2 linked regions of the Luteolibacter flavescens genome follow. The main gene of each other region encodes a partner of the protein of the gene in region 2 in a complex. Links are inferred from orthologs where the notes say so. Each region holds a gene or a part of one and is shown on either strand. Other genes may lie near its edges.

What was found. Proteins that work in one complex are often made in the same cells at the same time.
Region 1: the proteins of smc (region 2) and OKA04_RS02800 are in contact, whole or in part, in a crystal structure (PDB 3ZGX), measured with the Bacillus subtilis proteins. The link is inferred for Luteolibacter flavescens from one-to-one orthologs.

The regions. Positions count from the first base shown.
Region 1 is NZ_JAPDDS010000001.1:678,773-682,084, reverse strand. What follows is about bases 436-3,312. They hold OKA04_RS02800 (segregation and condensation protein A), read right to left. Parts: upstream 2,329-3,312; coding sequence 1,543-2,328; downstream 436-1,542. Other genes in these bases: OKA04_RS02795 (AsmA family protein), read left to right, coding at 2,432-3,312; OKA04_RS02805 (biotin--[acetyl-CoA-carboxylase] ligase), read left to right, coding at 787-1,536; nadC (carboxylating nicotinate-nucleotide diphosphorylase), read left to right, coding at 436-790. Outside these bases: more of nadC, read left to right, coding at 1-435. UniProt on the Bacillus subtilis protein: Participates in chromosomal partition during cell division. May act via the formation of a condensin-like complex containing Smc and ScpB that pull DNA away from mid-cell into both cell halves.
Region 2 is NZ_JAPDDS010000011.1:97,856-103,053, forward strand. The notes cover bases 490-4,816. They hold smc (chromosome segregation protein SMC), read right to left. Parts: upstream 4,470-4,816; coding sequence 690-4,469; downstream 490-689. Other genes in these bases: OKA04_RS18090 (Ldh family oxidoreductase), read left to right, coding at 4,776-4,816. Outside these bases: tRNA 2-thiouridine(34) synthase MnmA, read right to left, coding at 1-324; more of OKA04_RS18090, read left to right, coding at 4,817-5,198. UniProt on the Bacillus subtilis protein: Required for chromosome condensation and partitioning.

The DNA.
Region 1 (3,312 bases), on a different replicon or contig from region 2:
TCTGACCTCGCGGTATTTCGTTCCGGCTGAACGCCGCGCGACCGGCTTCATCGTTGCACGTGAATCCGGGGTGCTTTCCGGCGGGGATGTGGCACTCGAGGTGCTCCGCCAAGTGGACACGTCCATCGAGGTGACGCTATTGGTGGAGGATGGCAGCCGCATTTCCAGCGGAGCCTACCTCATCAAGCTCGAGGGCCCGGCCCGCAGCCTGCTCACCGCCGAGCGGACCGTGCTCAATTTCCTCCAGCGCATGAGCGGTGTCGCCAGCGCAACCCGGCAATATGTGGATGCCGTGAAGGGGACGAATGCCAACATCCTGGACACGCGGAAGACCATCCCGGGGTGGCGCCGTCTGGACAAGCTGGCTGTGACCCACGGCGGTGGAGTGAACCATCGCATGGGCCTCTACGACCGTGTCATGGTGAAGGACAACCACCTCGTGGCAGAGGGTCGCGTGGAAGAGCTCCAGCAGGCCATCGCCAACCTCAAGGCGGATCATCCCGACGTGGAAGTTGAACTGGAAGCGGACAATCTCACCCAGGTCGAAGCCTTCCTCGGAATGGAATACGTCGATCACATTCTCCTCGATAACATGTCGCTGGCTGAACTCCGCCGCGCCGTCGAACTGCGGGGAGACAAGGCTTCCCCAAAGCTGGAGGCGAGCGGTGGCGTGAATCTCGAGACTGTAGCTGGTATCGCCGAGACCGGCGTGGATTTCATTTCGGTGGGTGCGATCACCCATTCGGCGCGGGCTCTCGATCTGGCCTTGGATTTCGTGAAACGGGAATGAGCAGCGTCTGGGACCATGCCGAGCTGCCTGCGGGCTATCGCCTCGATTTCCGGGAAGTCACCGGCTCGACGAATGACGACATCCGGGCCGCAGCCCAGACTGGTGCGAGGGCAGGGCTGGTGATCGTCGCGGAGCGCCAGGAAGCGGGCAGGGGACGTCGCGGGGCGGCGTGGGTCTGTCCGCCGGGTGAGGGTCTCGCGTTTTCCGTGCTTCTGCGCCCATCCGAGCCGAAAGCCCTGTGGCCACGGCTTTCGCTGGCGGCGGGACTTGCCGTGGCCGAGGGGCTGGATCGCCATGGCGTCTCCGCCGAGGTGAAGTGGCCGAATGACGTGTGGATCGGCGGGAAGAAAATCGCAGGCATCCTTGTCGAGGCGGGCGACGATTTCGTGGTCGTCGGCATTGGCATCAATGTCGGCGTGACAGCGTTCCCGGATGCCTTGGAAAGCAGCGCCACCTCTCTAGCGCTCGAATGCGGCGAGGCACCCGGGCTGCCGCCGGTGCTGGCTTCGATCTTGGAGCGGCTTCCGGTTTGGCAGTCGAAGATCGGAAAGGACTTCGATGAATTGCTACGGAATTTCCGTGAGCGTTGCGCGCTGACCGGCAAGACCGTGCGACTCACCTGCGCCGACGGTATTGTGACAGGAAATGCGGTCGGGATCGGTGATGGAGGCGAATTGCTCATCCGCACCGCCGACGGTGTCCGCCGTATCGTTCAGGCCGAAGAAGTGCGGGTGGTGGAAGGCTGACGAGGGTCAGGCTTCCGACTCCTCGAGTCGCTCCTCTTCCCCGGCCTCGACGTGGGCGGCGGTGTGAATCCGTCGCTCGATCTCGATCTCACCCAGCAGGTGGGTTTGGCGGAGAATGAACTGGTTCATTTTCATCAGTTCCAGCACGGCGAGGAAGGTGACAATGACCTCTGCCTTCGTGGTCGCGGTCTCGAAAAGCGAGTCGAAGCGCGCCGCTTGCCCCGGCACGAAGCGGAAGAGCAGCATCTCGATCTTGTCAGCCACGGTGTAGCGGTCATCGACGATGTCTCCGAGATCGTGCGATTCCTCGAAGCGCTTCAGCACGTTCTGGAAGGCGCGGATCAGGTCGAAGATGGAGACCTCGGCGAGCCCGACTGGCGGCTCTTCCGGGAGATCCGGCTTCTCCGGTTGATAGGCGAAGGAGCCTTCCTGCTCGACTTCCTTCAGGCTGAGGAAGCCGGCCGCGTCCTTGAATTTCTTGTATTCGATGAGCTGGCGGATCAGCTCCCAACGCGGATCGTCCTCCTCCGCATCCTCTTCCGGTGGCTGGTCCTGGCGGGGCAGCAGCGTGCGGCTTTTCAGATACATCAGGTTCGCCGCCATCAGGATGAACTCGGCAGCGAGATCGATATTCAGCATGCGGAAGGTCTCGATGTAGTCGAGATACTGGCTGGTGATGCGGGAGATCGAAATGTTATGGATATCGACCTCGTCTTTCTTGATGAGGTAAAGAAGCAGGTCGAGGGGTCCCTCGAAGATGTCCAGTTTGACCTTGTAGTCGGTGCCTTCCACGGCCGGACAGGTAGGGGATCGCCCCGCGGCGGGCGAGGGGAAATTTGCGCTCGCATGCCGGAGCCTGCGTCGTTGTAATCCGGCCCTCCCCGCGGGATTTATCATGGAGGCGGACCAAACGCATTCGTTCAATCAGAAGCTGAGCCAGTGGATCGCAAGCCAGGGGTTCTGGTTCCAACTCCGTCATTCGATCTCGGGTTGCGGTGGCTGGGCGATGACGATCAACCACCTCACGCGCATCGGGCTGAAGGTCGCGATCGCGCTGCTGGTGGCCTCGGCCATCTTCGGTGTCTGGCTGGTGAAGCGGGTCAAGTCCGAGAGCTTCGTGGAATCGCTCGGTGGCGGACTAAGGGATGGCCTGTCGGCCAGCGAGGCGAAGATCGTGAATTATCACCGGAGCAGCGGTGAGGCCGTGATCCAGCGGGTGACCGTGGAAGGGGGGGAGAACAGCTTTTTCCACAGCCTTGATGCAGGGAATGTCCGCTTCAAGATGCCGCTTTTGGCCGGGATGAGCGGGCCGTGGCAAGCGGGCACCCTGCAAGCCAAGGTCATGGAACTGAAGGTCAAGGCCGGAGCGGACTCGCCGGAGCAGGCCAAGAAATTCGGCGAGGTGATTTTCCGCGATTGGCCCGGTTTCGAGTTTTCCTCTGTGGAGGTGGATGAGGCGTCGGTCAGTTGGGGCTACTCGCTGCGGGCCCCTGGCATGATCGAGAAAAGCCGCATGGTCGCCATCCGGTCGTCCGAAGGCTGGCGCTTGGAATTCAAAGGGGGCAAGTTTTCCCAGAACTGGCTGAAGAATCTGACCATCGAGCATCTGGTCATGGAGGTCAGCCGCGGCGGCCTCCTGATCAAGGAGGGCAAGTTCAAGAGCGAGGATGGCAAGGTGGTCCTCAAGGATCTGAGGGTGACCGGCGGGAACAAACCGGAAGTTTCGGGAAGAGCTGAATTCACGAAGGTATCGCTCGCGTCGCTTCTGCCGGACGT
Region 2 (5,198 bases):
GAAGACGCCGAATTTCATCTCCCGGTTGCACCACACGTCCGGATTCGGCGTGATGCCGCTGCGGTAGCCTTCCACGAGGTAGTCGACGATGCGTTCCTTGTACTGGTCGATGAGGTCGATGACGCGGAACTCGATGCCCAGCGAGCGGGCCACGGCCAGCGCATCCTCCAGATCGCTCTCCCACGGGCAATCTCCCGGGATGCCCTCGGCATTCACCCAGTTTTTCATGAATGCCCCCGCGACCTCGTGCCCCTGCTCGATCAAGAGCGCCGCCGCGGCGGAGCTGTCCACCCCGCCGGAAAGTCCCACCAGCACCTTCGCCATGCCGGGAGTGGTAGGCGCGGAACGGGAAGTGCCAAGTGGGAAGTGAGAAGTTCCAACGGTGAGAAGCATGGATGAAAGCCGCCTCCCGCGGTGCCAGCCCCCTGGGAGCGCGTGCCACCGGCTCGCTTGGACGGTGGGCGAAGCACGGGATGAGCGTGCTTTTCCGGATGCCTCTCCATGAAGGCGGCTCTTTCCCTAGGTTCGCCTACCTGCCAAGCGGGCCAGTGGCCGCGCGCTCCCAGCGCTTTCGCTTCCAAAAATCGAGGGACGGAAAGCGAGACCCACCCGGGTTCACCCTCCGTCCCTCATCCCTCTTCTGTCGGAAGAATCGTTGGAAAGTATCGCTGCCTTGTTCTCCCCTGCCCTTACGCGTCGAGTCTCAGGGCGGCCTTCTGGGCGGCCGTCTTCGCCTCGCCCTTGCTTGCCATGTCGTCGGCATTGGTGAGGCGCATGCCCACCGGCTTCGACACGCCGAATTCCTCCATCGTCACGCCATACATCACATCGGCGCGTGCCATGGTGCGCTTCGAGTGGGTGACGATGATGAACTGGCTGTTGTCGATGAAGCGGTCCAGCACCTTGACGAAGCGGTTGATGTTCGACTCGTCGAGCGGAGCATCCAGCTCGTCCAGCACGCAGAAGGGGCTCGGCTTGATCATGTAGATCGAGAAGAGCAGCGCCACCGCGGTCATCGAGCGCTCGCCACCGGAGAGCAGCGAGATGCTCTGGAGCTTCTTGCCGGGCGGCTTTGCAATCACCTCGATGCCGGACTCGAGCGGGTCGTTCTCGTCCTGCAGCAATAGGTCGGCCTGGCCCTTCTCGCCGAAGAGCTCCTTGAACATGTCGCGGAAATTGATCTTCACCTGCGCGAAGGTCTCGGCGAAGCGGCGCTGGGTCTCCTCGTTGATCTTCTCGATCACCTCGATCAGATTCGCCTTCGAACTCACGAGGTCGTCGTAGTTCGAGCGCACCTCGTTGTAGCGCTCCTCGAGTTCTTCATACTCCTCGATGGCGTCCACGTTGACCGGGCCCATGCCGTCGAGGCGGCGCTTGAGGTCGCCGACGATGGCCTCGACGAATCCCCAGTCCGGCTCGCCGGTCATCTGCGGCGGCAGCTCCATCTCGTCGCTGTCCTTCGAGGCATCCACCACCACGATCGGCTGCTCTTCCTCCTCGCCGTCTTCATTCTCCACGAAGCTTTGGCGTCCGCCGCGCGACTGCTGCGCCTTTTGCGAGGCGATGCAGGAAAGCAGAGCGTGCGCGTCGGGCTCGAAGGTGGAGAGCTCCACCTGATGGCGCTCCAGAATGGAGGTGACGAGGCTTTCGAGGCGAAGCTCGATCTTCGTGATCGAGACCTCCTCGCGACCGCGTTGCTCGGAAGCTTTCGCAAGACGCTTCCGCACTTCGGAAAGCTCGGCTTCCGCGCGGTCGATCACTTCGAGAAGTTCATTGCGACGGCTCGCGCGGGACTCGATCTCCATGGCGAGGTCCTCGGCCTCGGCCTGGTGCGTCTCGACTTCTTCGGACAGCCGGGCGTTCTCCGCGGCGGCGGATTCGATGCGCTGGACAAAGGACTCGATCTCCGTCTCGCGGCGGATGGAAAGTTCGCGCAGCTCGCTCAGGCGTGCCTCCATCGGCTGCTGCTGGGCCTCGGCGGCGTGCTTCGCCTGGCGTTCCACGGCCAGAGAGGTCCGCAGTTCATTCAGCGCCTGCGCCAGCTCGGCCTCGTCGCGCTGGGAACCCTCGACCTGCGATTGCAGGCGGCGCTGGTCTTCCTCGTGGCCTTCCAGACGCTCGCGCGCCATGGCCAGCTCGCTCTCCAATCCGCTGCGGCTGTCGTTCGCGGCCTGCTCGCGGCTGTCGAGTTCGCCGCGTTCCCACTGCACGTTCTCGATCTTCGTCTGCACGCTCTCCACCTCGCGCGAGGCGAGCGTGAGCTGTCCCTGCAGCGTGGAAAGCTCCACCTTGTGGCGCTGGATGCGCTCGCGGCAGACTTCCATTTCCTCCTGAAGCCGGCCCAGCGAGCCCTCCAGATCCGTGACGCGCTGGCGGGCCGCTTCCTCGGCCTGCACCAGCCCGGCGACTTCTGTCTCCAAGTCGCGCACTTCATTCTGAAGCTCCAGCACGGAGACATTCCCCTCGCCCGCGTCGCCGCCGTGAATCACGCCCTCGGCACCGATCAGCTCGCCGGCCTGCGTGACCATCGTCACATCGGCGAGCGACGAGCGCAGGCGCATCGCGGTCGCGTAATTCGGCACGATGAGCACCTTCTCAAGGAGCTTTTCAATCACGCGGGACACGCGCGGGTCGGACTTCACCTTGTCGAGCGCCCAGCCGACCGCGCCCTCGGGCACGGCTTCCATCTGGGTGCTGACCGAGTGACCGACGAAGGTCTCCGGCAAGATGGCGGCCACGCCGAGCCGCTTCTCGGTGAGGCGCGAGATAATCGCATCCGCGAGCTTCTCATCGGCCACCAAGACGGCCTGAAGGTGCTTGCCCAAGGCGGTCTCGATCGCACGGGCGCAAGAGCGGTCCGCCTCGATGAATCCGGCGAGCACGCCATGGATGCCGGGCTTGAAGCGCTCCGCATCGTCAAGGCCATCGAGCACCTTCCGCGTGCCCTTTTGGAAACCTTCGCCGCTCGCCACGAGCTGTCGCACCACTTTCAGACGTGAGTCGCGCTGGGCGAGGATCTTGTTTGCCTCGGTCGCCGCGGTGCGCGAGGCGTCGAGGTCTCCGCGGGTGTGCTGATAGGTGCGCTCGGCCTTTTGGAAAGCCTCCTCTAGCTCGCCGGTGCGTGCGGAGTGTTCCTCCAGCTCCACCACGATGCGGTTGCGCTGCTCGTTCGCCTCCTCGGCCTCGAGGTTCAGGCGTTGCTCCTCATCCGCCAGCATGCGGGCGCGCTCGCGGCTGGTCTCAAGCTGCGCGAGCGAGCTTTCGATGCGGGCCTGCGTGGATGCGATGATCGTCTGGGCGCGGTTTGCCTCGGCACGGGCCTCGCGGAGCTGCGCCTCGATCTGCTCGCGATCGCCACGGGCCATCATCGTGCGCTCCTCCTGATCGCCGAGCTGGATCTCCTGCTCGGCGATGCGGCGGGCGAGCTGCTCCAGCGTTTCATTCGCCGCCACGACGTCGAATTCCTGCTGGGCGAGCTTCTCGCGGGTCGTCTCGATTTCCTCGCGGTTCTGGAAAATGCGGCTCTCCAGCTCGGCCTTGCGCTCTTCGTTGAAGGCGACGCGGCCTTGCGCGGCCGAGAGGGCGTTGCGGTGCGAGTTGAGCTGCTGGCGGAGGTCGGCGAGTTCTCCTTCGAAATTGCGGGCATTCAGCCGGGCGTCGGCCACGGCCTCCTCCTTCGGGGCCATCTGGCGCTCGAGCTCGAATTCCTGCACCTCCAGCGAGCGGATCGAGGTCTTCAGCTCGTCGCGCTCGGCGGACATCTCCACGAAGCGCTTGTGGCCCAGGTGGGTGTCCAGGATGCGCACGTCGCCGGCGAGAGCCTGGTAGCGGCGGGCCTTGGCGACCTGGCGCTTCAGCGAGTTCATGCGGCGCTCCTGCTCGGCCAGCACGTCGGACACGCGCAGCAGGTTGGCCTCGGTGAATTCCAGCTTCCGCAGCGCCTCCTTCTTCTCGCGCTTGTACTTCGTGATGCCCGCGGCTTCCTCGAAGACCATGCGGCGCTCTTCCGGCTTCGACGAGAGGATCTGGTCGATCTGGCCCTGCGCCATGATCGAGTAGGCCGTCCGCCCGATGCCCGTGTCCATGAGCAGGTCATGGATGTCCTTCAGGCGGCAGAGCGTGCCATTGATGCGGTACTCCGACTTGCCGTCGCGGAAGACGCGGCGGGTCAGCGAGACCTCGTTGTAGTCCACCTTCAGCGCCTCCTCGCAGTCCGCCATGGTCAGCGTCACCTCGGCCATGCCCAGCGGCTTGCGGCGCTCGGTGCCATTGAAGATGACGTCGGCCATTTCACCGCCGCGCAGGGCCTTCGCCGATGTTTCCCCCAGCACCCAGCGGATGGCGTCCACCACGTTCGACTTCCCGCAGCCATTCGGGCCGACGATGCCGGTCACGCCCTTGTGGAACTCGATCTTCGTCTTGTCCGCGAAGGACTTGAAGCCGTGGATGTCGAGGGACTTTAAATACATGCGACAGAAGCGGGTTGGAGGTTCAGCCCGGGAGGGATTCCGGACATCGGCCAGCGTATCCGGGAAATCCCCGCGGGAAAGCACCCGGTCCGATTTGCTCTACATATTGTGGTTCGTATAAATTTTATACACCACCTGTTGAGTTTTGTGAACTTTAAGGTTTCTTTATAAATTTGCGTTCGGTGCAATTTCCGCCGGAACCAAGGCGGGGCAATCTAACGTGTCATCCGGTCCTGCTACGCGGCCCGAGTCACAATCGAGGCTTGAGTTGTCTGACAACCTGTCGCTTAATTTCGGCCCGCAAGTATGTCCACCGCAGTGCTCTCCGAATTCCTGACCGTCTCCCGCGCAGCCCACGACAGCCTGGTCGAGGCCGCCTACCGCTCCCGTGGATTCACCGCCGACGAGGCGGCCGAGGGCGCGAAGCTGGCAGCGGAAGCGGCCCGCCACGGCATCCGCACGCACCACGCGCTGAAGGCGCTGCACCTCGACCACCTCTTCGGCAGCGCCACCGGCGGCTGTGTCCCGGGAGCGGAGATCGAGGTCGTCCCATCTCGCTTCGCCGGATCCGAGACGTGGAATGCCCACCGCAAACTGGGCCAAAGCGTCGCCTACCGGGCGATCGAGCGCTGCATCGAGCTGGCCGACCAGTATGGCATCGGCCAGGTGAGCGTGGACAATGCCTTCCACTACCTGTGGGGTGGCGGCTATGTGATGGAGGCCGCCGAG